Regions from separate parts of the Micromonospora sp. CNZ299 genome, predicted to be linked through region 2. Evidence: riboswitches for the same ligand, from Rfam matches in the RefSeq annotation. Region 2 holds a riboswitch; the other holds the start of a gene.
The links. Region 2 has a riboswitch for cobalamin ahead of CLT68_RS08100 (ABC transporter substrate-binding protein). Riboswitches for the same ligand answer to the same signal wherever they lie in the genome.
Positions count from the first base shown of each region.

Region 1: another riboswitch for cobalamin. It lies ahead of CLT68_RS25875 (acyl-CoA thioesterase); the one in region 2 lies ahead of CLT68_RS08100 (ABC transporter substrate-binding protein).

Region 1 is NZ_PEFG01000001.1:5,673,212-5,679,119, reverse strand. Features, by position in the region: gene CLT68_RS25890 (Dyp-type peroxidase) at 1-1,133, opposite strand, end outside; gene CLT68_RS25885 (copper chaperone PCu(A)C) at 1,157-1,756, opposite strand; gene CLT68_RS25880 (copper resistance protein CopC) at 1,822-3,861, opposite strand; cobalamin riboswitch at 3,993-4,207, shown strand; partial or broken gene CLT68_RS25875 (acyl-CoA thioesterase) at 4,257-4,700, shown strand; gene CLT68_RS25870 (hypothetical protein) at 4,991-5,287, shown strand; partial or broken gene CLT68_RS33960 (transposase) at 5,449-5,655, shown strand; gene CLT68_RS25860 (IS3 family transposase) at 5,768-5,908, shown strand, end outside.
Region 2 is NZ_PEFG01000001.1:1,691,963-1,697,870, reverse strand. Features, by position in the region: gene CLT68_RS08110 (ABC transporter ATP-binding protein) at 1-817, opposite strand, end outside; gene CLT68_RS08115 (VOC family protein) at 1-34, shown strand, start outside; gene CLT68_RS08105 (FecCD family ABC transporter permease) at 937-1,998, opposite strand; gene CLT68_RS08100 (ABC transporter substrate-binding protein) at 2,075-3,004, opposite strand; cobalamin riboswitch at 3,089-3,211, opposite strand; gene CLT68_RS08095 (M14 family metallopeptidase) at 3,368-5,248, opposite strand; gene CLT68_RS08090 (C39 family peptidase) at 5,460-5,908, shown strand, end outside.

The DNA of each region.
Region 1 (5,908 bases), 4.0 Mb from region 2:
GTCCATTCGTTGAGCAGGTCCCGGTCGGCCAACCGGCGTTGGATGGGCAGGAACTGCCTGGCGATGTCGGCCTGGTACGAGGCGAAGATCAACCCGCTGTCGGCGTGGCCGTCCGCTGTCGGCACCCCGTCGTAGTTGTAGGGCCGGCGCAGGATCTTCAGCCGGTCGTCGGTGACATGCGCCCGGGTGAGGTGCGAGAAGTCCGGGATGACGGTGAGCCCGTCGGGGCCGGTCGCGGCGAAGTCGGGCTCGTCGTGCTCGGCGGTGCCGGTGAGGGGAGCGCCGGTGTCGAGGCGCCGCCCGACGGCGAGCTCGCGATCGGTGCGGCCGAGCAGGTCCCAGGTCTCCATGTTCATGCTGATGCGCCGCACCACCAGTGTGGTGCTGTCGCGCAGCCACGCCGGGCCGTCCGGCACCCAGAGGGCGGTGTCCAGCGGCGTGTCGGGCCGGGGGTTGGCGGTGCCGTCGAGCTGGCCGAACAGGTTGCGTTGGGTCTGGCCGCCCGGCTCGACGCCGGGGCTGCGCCGGAAGCCCTGCTGGACCCAGCGGACGGTGGCGAAGGGCCGACTGTCCTTGATCAGGACTCGTTGGGCGTGGGCGACGGTGATCGCGTCGTCCGCGCAGATCTGCAACAGCAGATCACCGCCGGACCAGGCCGGCTGGAGCCGATCGACGCGGAACGACGGCAGGTCGACCACCGAGGCCGGCCGCCGGTCGTCGACGCCGGCGGCCCGGTACAGGCCGGGCCCGAAGCCGAAGGTCACCGTCAGTCGCGCCGGTAACAGCCCGAGTTCGGACTCGGTGTCGGCCAGGGCGGGTTGGCCCCGGGTGAGCCGGGCCGCGTCGTCGGTGAGCAGCCGCAGCATCCGGCCCAACGCGGCCCGGTCGGTTCCGGCCCGCAGGGTCAACGCGACGAATGCCGCGTGCGCCTGCGGTTCGGTGGCCACCCCGGCCTGCCGGGCGCCGTGGAACGGCTCGACCAGGCCGCCGACGGTCGACGCCAGGGTCGTGTCGGCAGCGGTCGCCGGAGGTGCTCCGGTCTGCCCGGCGCGGGTCGCGGCGATCGCGGCCCCGCCGGCCACGGCACCACCGACGGCGAGAGCCCCGCCGGTGAGCAGGCCGCGCCTGCTCACCGGCCGGACGGGTGCCGTCCCGGTCACGATGCCGGGCTCATGCTCATCCCCGGCGTAGCGCTCATGCCGGGCGTGGGCTCGCCGTGCCCGGGGGCGTAGCTCTCCTGCGCGCCGGTGAAGGGCTTGGCCACCGCGCGGAACTGCTGGGTCCTGCCGTCGGCGAAGGTCAGGGTGAAGGTCAACTCGTCGCCGGCCTGGACGGGCCTGGTGAGGCTCATCAGCATGAGGTGGTCGCCCCCGGGCTCCAGCGCGTGCGTGCCTTTGGCCTTGATCACGATGCCGCCCTGCTTCTGCCGCATGACCATCCTGCCGTCCTTCATGGCCATCTCGTGCAGCTCCATCGACGACACCGAGGTCGTGGCACTGGTCAGCGTGACATCGCTGTCGCCGTCGTTGACCAGGGTCCCGAAGGCCGCCGTCATCCCCTTGTCGGCCGCCTTGACCCACGGGTCACGAATGCCGATCACACCGGCGTCCGGGTTGGCCGAGGCCGACACGGACGGGCTCGGCTGCGCTGCCGACGGAGAGTCGGACGAGCCGCAACCGGCGGCGCTCACCGCCAGGATGGCGGCGGTGAGGACGGTGGCCGAGCGGCGTGAACCGAGCGGGTTGGTGGTGCGCATGTGTTCTTCCTCCGTTGATTGCTGCTGGCTGGATGGTCGGCCGCAGCATGGAGAAAGTTCCGGTCTCAGGGCACGTTGATCGTGAACTCGGCGGTGTGCACCTTGCCGGCGACCTGGAAGTCGAAGAACGCCCGGTACCGGCCCGAACTCGGCGCGGTCAGCCAGAACTTGACCGACCCGTCGACCAGCTCCGGCTCGGGGTGGACGTGCACGTACCCGAGGTCGCCCTCGCGGACGACGACCAGGTGCCCGTACGCGCCCAGGTACGGCTCCAACTGCACCGGCGTGGTCGGAGCGCCGTTGACCTGGAAGTGCATCGGTGCCGTCATCCCCACCGTCGGCGTGCCGTTCATCGACACCGCGTACGGCCCGGCCGTCGTCTCGGCCTGCACCGGCGGCAACGCGGTCGGGGTGTGCGCGCCGGGCACGGTGTGGTCGACACCCAGCACGAGAGGGACCTGCGTGCCGTTGGTCGCGGTGACGGAGAAGTCCGCGTAGACGCGGTAGCCGCCGGGCCGGGCCAGCGTCACAGGGACGCTCCAGGTGCCGTCCGGCGCCATCGTCGGGTGCAGGTGCTGGTAGCCGGACAGGTCGCGGCCCACCACGATCAGGTGCAACGGCTTGTCGTGTACGACCGCGAAACGGGTCGCCGGCTGCCGGTCGGTCCCGACGATGCGGAATCGGTAGTCCGCGCGTACACCGGGGGGTTGGGACCGCTCCAGCGGTTGCAGGGTGTACCCACCGGCGCTGACCGTCGTCCCGGTCGCCAGCGTCTCGCCCGTTGCGCCGTCACCGCGATGCGTGTGCGGCCCGGTGCCCGCCGGGTGTTGGTGCCCGTCGGTCGCGGACTGCGCCTGCCCCGGGGCGGGCGGACCGCCCGCGGCCGGACGGGCGTTGCCGCCCGCCGGGCTCTCGTCGCCGGTCCCGATGCGAGCCAGCCCGAACCCGGCCAGCAGGGCGATCACCAGCCCACCGACGAGCAGCGCCAGGTGGGTGTTGCTCAGGCGGGACCCGGGTGTCACGGCGGCGAGGTCCGTGTCGGGCCGTGGGCCGGGGTCGACCGTCGCCGCGCCGACCGTGGTGGCGGGGGCCTTCGCCGCCGCGTCGGTGGCCGTCGGATCGACCGCGACGCCCGTGCGGGCGGTGACGACCGCGTTGCCCTTGCGCGCCGCCGGCACGGTGGTGGGTCGCCGCCTGTCGCCCGTGGCCTGCCCCACGGTCGCCGCGCCGACCTTGCCGCCGCTGGGCTTGGCACCGACGGTCCGGCCGGCGCCGCTCCTGTTCGTGGAACGGGCGCCGCCGCCGCGTCGACCGGAGGTCGCCGACGAGGTACGGCCCCGGCTGGTGGATTTGCCGGCGGAAGCCGATCGGCGACGCCAGACGACGAATCCGGCCGCCGCCCCGGCCGCCGCAACCGCGACCGCCCAGCCGGCCCAGGCCAGTGCCCCCGAGTCGCTCTCATCGGTCGACCCGGTCGGCGGGGCCGCCGCAGCCGCGGACGGCGGGGCCGCGGACTCGGCTGCGGTGGTCGGCACCGCTGAGCCCTGCCCGGATGACCCATGCTGCTCGGTGGCGGCCACCAGCGCCGGGTCCGGCTGGGTCGACGGCGGGCTCCACCCCTGCGGCGCTGCCGTCACCCGACCGTTGTAGCGGAAGGTCAACGTGCCCCGCACGGTGTCGCCGTCGGAGGCGACCGACAGGTAGCTCACCGAGTACTGGCCCTTGGCCGGCAGGTGGGAGACGGGAACCACCGCGGGGAACCCCGTCGTGTACTCCCGTGGCTCGAACTGTCCGTTGACCAGGAAGTACTCCCGCACCGGCTTGTCCAGCGGCTTCGGCTCCCCGTACGACCAGCCGTTGTCGACCCGGACGCCGCCCGGGGCGGTGATGGTGAAGAACGCGTTGGCGGCGGCCTTCTCGGTGAAGTAGAGCTGCACCGACGTCAACGGCTCGTTCACCGTGGCGCCGCTCGCCGGAGTGGACATGGCGAGAGTCCCGTGAGCTGCGGCGGGTTGGGCGGACGCGAGGAGGGCGACCGCCGAGGCGAGGAGGAGCGCGAGGAGGCCCGAGACCACCCGCCCGCAAGTCTGAGGGAGACGACGCATTTGAATATCCTCACCGCCGTGAGACTTTTTTCAAGAGGTGGCGATCTTTTTCCTCAGATGGCAAAAGTTGATGACGAGGCCGCCGCGCGGCCGCGATGCGACGCGCCAGGCGGACGGATTCGCTGGCCAGCTATGCCGTCGGCGGCGCTGGTTCGCCCCGTCGTGACCGACTGGGCGTCGCAAGAGGGAACCCGGTGGAAATCCGGGGCTGCCCCGCAGCGGTGAGTGGGAACGACCGCCGTCATCAGCACTGGGCCAGCAGGCCTGGGAAGCGACGGCCAGTAGGGGACGGGCGCGACCGGTCAGGCCCGCGAGTCCGAAGACCTGCCGGCGCCGCGTACACAACGATCGCCGGCCGAGCGCCGTCGGCGTCGCACCTGACCCTGTCGCAGATCATGGACTAGCACCACACCAACCTGATGGGTACGGTGCACGGCGGCCGGATCCTCAACCTCATCGACTCCGTCGCCGGTGTGGTCGCCGCCCGGCACTCCGACGGACCGGCGGTGACCGCCGCCATCGACGAGACCGCGTTCCTGCGCGCGGTGCGGGTCGGCGACGTCGTGCACGTCGACGCCCGGATCACCTGGGCCGGCCGCAGCTCGATGGAGGTGGCCGTCAAGGTGACCGCCGACCGGTGGGACCGGGCGGTGCCGCCCACCGACGTGGCCACCGCCCACCTGGTCATGGTCGCCATCGACGACGACGGCCAGCCTCGTACGGTGCCGCCGTTGCTGCCGGAGACCGACGGGGACCGGCGTCGGTACCGGGAAGCGGAGATCCGCCGGGAGCACCGCCTGGCGCTGCGGCGCGCGCTACTCGACGGCGCCGACGGCTGAGACGTGCTCGGTCGGTCCGTCGCGGCGCTGCCGATCCGAGGAGCCGCCCTGCGCGTGAGCGGGACCAGAGCGTCGTCTAGGTCACCGCAGTTCAGGAGAGAGGCCGCCTAAGTCTTGCTTCTACGTCTGCCACCCAGGCGGGGTGACCAACCGGGTGACGACGTCGGGCGCGAGCGACGCCGGACGTCAAGGGACTCCTGCGGACTGCTCACTCCTGCTGCTGGTGCAGCTCGCAACCGGCTGGCAGTTCCTTTACACCGGAACGGTCGAGCATCAGGGACAATCGCGCAGTGAGCTGGGAAGAGTTCTTGTGGCACATGGATCAGCGGCTAGGTATGTATGTCGGACGACCCAGGTACGAGCGAGCGTTCTCGGCGCTGACGGGATTCGCCCTTGCGCGTGGTCGCGGCGAGCTGGCGGCGTTCCAGGAGTGGATGTCCGACCGGCATCACGGCAGCCCCCTGACCTTCTCGGCTCTGGTGCTCGTCGAGACCTTCGGTGAAAATGCCACCGAGGACAGTGTGGTCAGCGATACGGACCACAGGCAGGCCGTCTCGCTCTTTGCCGACTCTTCCGGGAGTTCCTAGGGCAGAAGGCGTTGGCCGACGATCAGTGCTGACGCACGGGGCATGCGCCGGGCGGGTGACTATTTGAGTGACGATCACGACGGACGCCGGTCGGCAATCATGGTGGGCCTGCCCCGTTTTGACGGACATCCGAGATCAGGGGACCTGGGGTCTCCGGGAGGATGTCCATCATCATGGAGAGCATGGGGAAGGAGCGGCCGCAGCCTCGGCGTTCGTTCACGCCGGAGTTCAAGGCCGAGATCGTCGAGTTGTGCCAGCGTGGTGACCGCACGCTTCGGCAGGTCAGCCAGGATTTTGATCTGACCGAGACGGCGGTGCGTGAGTGGGTCAAGCAGGCCGAACTCGACACCGGCGTCCGCGCCGACGGGCTGACCACCGACGAACGGGCCGAACTCGCACAGCTGCGCAAAGAGAACCGCAGGCTGCGCGAAGACGTCGATGTGCTCAAACGGGCGACGGCTTCTTCGCGAAGGAGACCCGGTGAACGTCTTCCCGTTCATCGCCGCGGAGCAGGCCGGCAAGCACAACGTCAAACGTGCCTGCGAACTGCTCAAGGTCTCCCGATCCGCCTACTACCAGCAGAAAGCCGGCACCCAGTCGCAGCGCGAGCGGGTCGATGCC
Region 2 (5,908 bases):
CGCCCTCTTCTCCGTCATCGACCTCGGCCCCTGACCCGGAACGTGCGCGGGGGCGGACCGGGACCACCAGTGGGCCGTGGGTGCCGGGGACGACCCGGACGCTGGCCCGGTAGTGGGTCGCCAGCAGGTGCTCGGTCAGCACCTCGGACGGGGTTCCGGCGGCCACCACCTGACCGCTGGCGAGCATCACCATCCGGTCGGCGTACTCGCCGGCCAGGGAGAGGTCGTGCATCGTGGCGAGGACGGTCAGGCCGTGCTCGCGGCGCAACTGGTCGACCAGTTCCAGCACCTCCTGCTGGTGCCCGATGTCCAGTGCGCTGGTCGGCTCGTCGAGCAGCAGCAGCGTCGCGCCCTGGGCGAGCGCCCGGGCGAGGAACACCCGCTGCCGTTCGCCTCCGGAGAGGGTGGCCAGCTCACGGCGGTGGAAGCCGGTGAGGTCCAACCGGCCGAGCACCTCGTGCACGGCGTCGAGGTCGGCGGTCGACTCCCGGCCCAGCGTGGGGATGTACGGGGTGCGGCCGAGCAGCACGTAGTCCAGCACCGACATGCCGGGCGGCACCACCGGCGACTGTGCCACGGTGGCCACCACCCGGGCGCGGTCCCGGCGGCGCAGCGCGGTGCTCGCCGTACCGAACAGGGTGATCGCCCCCGGCGCGGGCAGCAGGCCGCCGACGGCGCGCAACAGGGTGGACTTGCCGGCGCCGTTCGGGCCGATCACCGTGACCCACTCGCCGACGGCGACGGTGAGGTCGACGCCGGTCAGGATCGGTGTGCCGCCAAGGTCGACGTGCAGCCCGCGCACCTCGACGGCCGGCACACCGCCGTCACCACCCCCGGACGAAAGACCCCCGGACGAAAGACCCCCGGACGAAGGACCGCCGGACGGAAGGCTGCCAGGCGGGCGACCGCCAGGCGGGCCGGCGGTGGGATCGCGGCTCACGTGAGCACCCGTCGGGCGGTCCGCAGCACGATCACGAAGAACGGGCCGCCCAGCAGGGCGGTCACCACCCCGATCGGCACCTCGGACGGAGCGGCGACAGTGCGGGCCACCACGTCGGTCAGTGCCAGGAACGCACCGCCGAACAGCAGTGACAGCGGCAGGATCGCCCGGTAGCTCGACCCGGCGAGCAGCCGGACGGTGTGCGGCACGATGATGCCGACGAAGCCGATCAGGCCGGTCGCGGAGACCGCCGCAGCGGTGCCCAGGGAGGCTGCGGCGATCAACAGGTAGCGGGTGCGCTGCGGGTGCAGGCCCAGACTCCTCGCCTCGTCGTCACCGACCGCGAGGACGTCCAGCTCGCGGCGGTGCAGCAGCACCACCACAGTGGTCAGAGCGGCGTACGGCAGCACCAGCAGCACGTCGTGCCAGCCGGCGGTGGCCAGCCGGCCGAGCAGCCAGGAGTAGACCGGTTGGATGCTGTCGGAGTGTCGTTGCAGCAGGTAGGTCTGCCCGGCGGAGAGGAACGCGGAGACCGCCACTCCGGCCAGGATCAGCATCGCCGGTGAGCCGCCGCGCCCGCCGGCCGCGCCGAGCACGTAGGTCATCGTGACGGCGAGCAGTGACCCGGCGAAGGCTGCCAACGGGATGGTCATCGGCAGCCCGGAGATAGCGCCTTGCCGCCCGGCGCCGCCGAGGGCGATCGCCGCGGTGACCGCGAGGCCTGCGCCGGCGGCCACGCCCAGGAGGTACGGGTCGGCGAGCGGGTTGCGGAAGACGCCCTGGTAGCAGCCGCCGGCGAGGGCGAGCAGCCCGCCGACCAGGAGGCCCAGCACCACCCGGGGCAACCGCAGCTCGGTGACGATCGCGATCTCCCGCTCGGAGAGACCGCTGTCGAGGTGCACCCCCGGGATCAGGTTGAGCAGCTCGGCCGCGACGCTGCCTGCGGGCAGGCTGACCGGGCCGAGCGACACCCCGGCGACGAGCGCGACGAGCACCGCGAACACCCCGGCGACCAGCCACCGCTTGCGCAGCCCGGCGGGCCGGGCCCTTGACGGCAGCCCGGCGGGGCGCGGTGCGGACGGCGGTCCGGCGGACCGGGCCGCGGGAAGCGGCCCGGTCACCGACGGACGACGGTCACGCGGGCACCTTGGCGACCGCGTCGATGATGACCCGGAGCAGGTCCACGACCCGCGGCCCCCAGCGGGAGGCGACGTCGTCGTCCAGTGCGACCACCTGATTGTTCTTCACCGCGGTGAGCCCGGACCAGCCGCTGCGCGCCTTGACCGAGTCGGCGTTCTGCTGGCAGCACTTGGAGTCGGCCAGGAAGACGAAGTCCGGGTTGGCCTTGACGATGAACTCCTGGGACAGCTGCGGGTAGCCGGCGCTCTTACCGTCCGCGTCGGCGGGGTCGGCGATGTTGGTCAGACCGATCTGGCTGTAGAGCGTGCCGATGAAGGTCTTGCTGGTCGCGCTGTACAGCTCGGGGCCCAGCTCGTGGTAGTAGGTGAGCTTCTCTGCGCGCTGCGGCACGTCCTTGACCAGCTTGGCGATGTCGTCCTTCATCCGGCTGGCGACGTCGGTGGCCTGGTCGGCGTGCCCGGTCAGCGTGCCCAGCTCGGTGATCTGGCGGTACGTGTCGTCGAGCGTGGTGGCCGCCGGGGTCTGGTACACCGGGATCTTCAGCTTGCCGAGCTGCTCGACGATCTTGTTGCGGTCGTCGGAGAGCACCACCAGGTCGGGGTTCTTGCCGGCGATCGCCTCGGCGTTCGGCTGGAAGGCGGAGATGTCGCTCTTGGGCGCGTCGGCCGGGTAGTTGGACTGGTCGTCGACGGCGGTCACCTGCGGGCCGGCACCGATCGCGAAGAGCATCTCGGTGGCGGTCGGCGACAGCGCGACGATCTTCTCGGGGCGCTTGTCGAGGGTGAGCGTGCCGACCGTGACCGGGTACGCGGCGGCCGCGGTGCCGGTGGTCGGCTTGTCGTCGGCCTTCTCGGCGCAGGCGCCGAGGGCCAGCGCGGCGACCGCGAGGGTCGCGGCGAAGAGCCGAGGGGTACGTCTGAACATGGGGCCTCCTGTCGGTCGAGGAGTGTGGTGCTTCGCCGACAGGACTTTCGTACGCCCGCCCACGAGGCGCCCTTCCTCGAGAGCGCGTTTCGCGACCGATCCGCAGGCGACCTGGCTCGTCCCCACCGTCGGGTGGGGCATCACAGTTGCGGGACAGCGCCGGGTTTCGCACCGGCTTCGCTGCGGACTGGTCGGTAAGACGGTAGCGCACCGCCGGGACGTGCCGGATCGATCACGCGCCGATCGCCGCGAGTCGATCCCCCGGAACCGTCACACGGTGACCGTCGGAGGGCGTATGTCCGAGTTGGTGGTGTTCGGAAGAGGGTGGTGGGGCCCCGCGGGGCGGAGCGGGGCCCCACCTGATCAGGAGGACGTGATGGTGACGTTGTCCACAGCCGCCTCTACCAGGCTGGCGCCGGAGGCGTCCGCCGCCTCAACGAGGATGCGGACCGACTGCCCGGCGTACGGGGTGAGGTTGAGGTTGGCCACCGCCCAACTCCCGTTGCGGTTGGTCGCCGCGCCGGCCTGGGTGAGCAGCGCGGTGGTGCCGCCGTTGTGCACCACGCTCACCCGCAGGTAGTCCGCCGACGAGGCGTTCGAGCCGTGCGCCAGATACCAGGCCAGCGAGAGGGTCAGCGTGCCGGACGACGGCAGGGTCACCGCCGGGGACCGGGCACTGGTCACGCCGCCGTCGACGTCGTAGTCACCGGCTGCCGAGCCGGCGAGCCGGCCGGTCACCAGGTCGTTGGATCCGGCGTACGGGGTGAGCTGCTTGGCGCCGGAGGACGTGGTCGCCTGGGCGGCGCCCCGCTCGAACGCGCCGAGGGTGGCGGTGTCGGTGCCGGACGGGTTGATGGTCCAGCCGGTGGCGGTCTCGAACGTGTCCGACCAGACCGTGGTGCCGCCACCGCCGCTGCCGCAGTACTGCGCCTGCTTGCCGATGGCCCGGTACGGGCAGTCGGCGTACTCGCTGAGCAGCAGCACCGCCTCCCGGTTGCGCGAGGTCTGCGCTGGAATGACCTCGTCGGGCGGGTAGAAGCCGCCGCCGGAGGAGGAGCCCGGGTACATCTCGAAGGTGTACGCCCAGATGTTGTGGGTGGCCCACATCCAGTCGATGCTGTCCCCGTCGGTGATGTAGAGGTCGCTGGACTGTTCCGGGGTGTAGTTGTTGGTGGCCGCCATCTGCTGGCCGATGGTGGCGAAGGTGTTGTACTGGTCCGCGTTCATGCCCGTCGCCGTGTTCGCAGTGGTGTAGCCGTAGGGCCAGAGCACCAGCTGCGAGTACGTGTGGAAGTCGATGTTGGCCTTGATCTGCTGCACGCCACCGACCACCCGACCGTTGACGAAGTTGCGCAGCGCCTGCGTCTCGGGTGCGGAGAACGCCGACGGCCCCCGGTAGGTCTCCGAGGAGGTGGTGCCGGACGAGCCGCCGCAGCAACCCCAGTTGTAGGACCAGTTGCGGTTCAGGTCGGTGCCGACGTTGGACGAACCACTGTTGGGCTGCCGGTTCTTGCGCCAGGACCGGTACGACCCGGTGGCGATGTCGTACTCGCTGCCGTCCGGGTTGACCGTCGGCACGATCCAGATCTCCCGGCCGTTGACGATGTTGGTGATCCGGGAGTCGGAGCCGTAGCTGTCGGTGAACAGGTTGAGCAGGTAGATCGCCATCTCGACGGTCAGGTGCTCACGGGCGTGCTGTTGGGAGTTGAACAGGATCTCGGGCTCGTTCTCGTCGGTGCCGACGTTGTCGGAGATCTTCACCGCCATGAGGTCGCGGCCCTCGTACGACGAACCGATGCTGATCTTGCGGGCGATCGCCGGATGGTCGGCGACGACCTGGTTCACGACGGCGGTCAGTTCCGCGTAGTCGTGGTAGTTGGAGTCGGCGGGCGGGAAGGCCATCGTGCCGATCTCGCCGGCGCCGCGCTCGGCGTTGGGCGGCGGGGCCAGCGGTTCCAGCCGGAAGCCGAGCTTGCCGATCTCTGCGGCCTCACCCGCGGTCGCCGAGATGTGCAGGACTCCGTGTTCGGAGTAGTCGATGGCGGCTCCGGTGCGGGCCACCGCGTTGCGGTCGGCGAGGGTCCGGGGGCCGAGCACCCGGTAGCTGGCGGCGGCCGGCTCGGTGGACCGGTCCGGTGCGGGTCGGGCGGCGACCGGACCGGCGGCGACGGTCACGATGCCCAGCCCGGTGACGACGGCGAGCACCAGGACGCGGCGGAGAGGGATGGGCGTGCGGAGGGCCATCAACTACCTCCTTGATGGGCGGGAGATCCCGCTCGGTGAAGCACACTTCACCACCTGTCACATGGTCATATCAATATCCTTCGCTGCCTTGTCCATCCCGAGCCGATCATCCCGGCGGCAATGATTTTCCACTCGGGAACATCTGGCGAAACTTCCCTCCAAGCGGGAAACTGACCAGCGACGATGCCCCTCTCGACACCGCGGAGCACCCATGGCCAGATCCCGCCTGCACGCGGCCGCCCTCGCCGGCGTCACCGCGCTCACCCTGCTCGCCACCAGCGCGCCAGCGACGGCGGCCCGCCCGCCCGCCGCCACCCACGACGAGCAGATCACCTTCCAGGACTGGTCCGGGCCCGCCGACTGGCACCGGGGCAGCCGGTCCGGCACCCGCGTGGTGCCCGGCGCCCGAGCGGGCCTCACCCTGGCCCGTCCGGCCGGCACCACCGAGTATGCCGACCCGCACACCGGCACCACCCGCACCTGGGAGTACGGCACCTGGACCTCACCGGTGACCCGGGTCGGGTTCGACGCCAGCGAGCTGATCGCCTCCTGGAACGCGGAAACCCCCGCCGGCACCTGGATCCAGGTGGAGATGCAGGGCAGCTACACCAGCGGCGACCAGACCCCGTGGTACGTCATGGGTCGCTGGGCCTCCGGCGA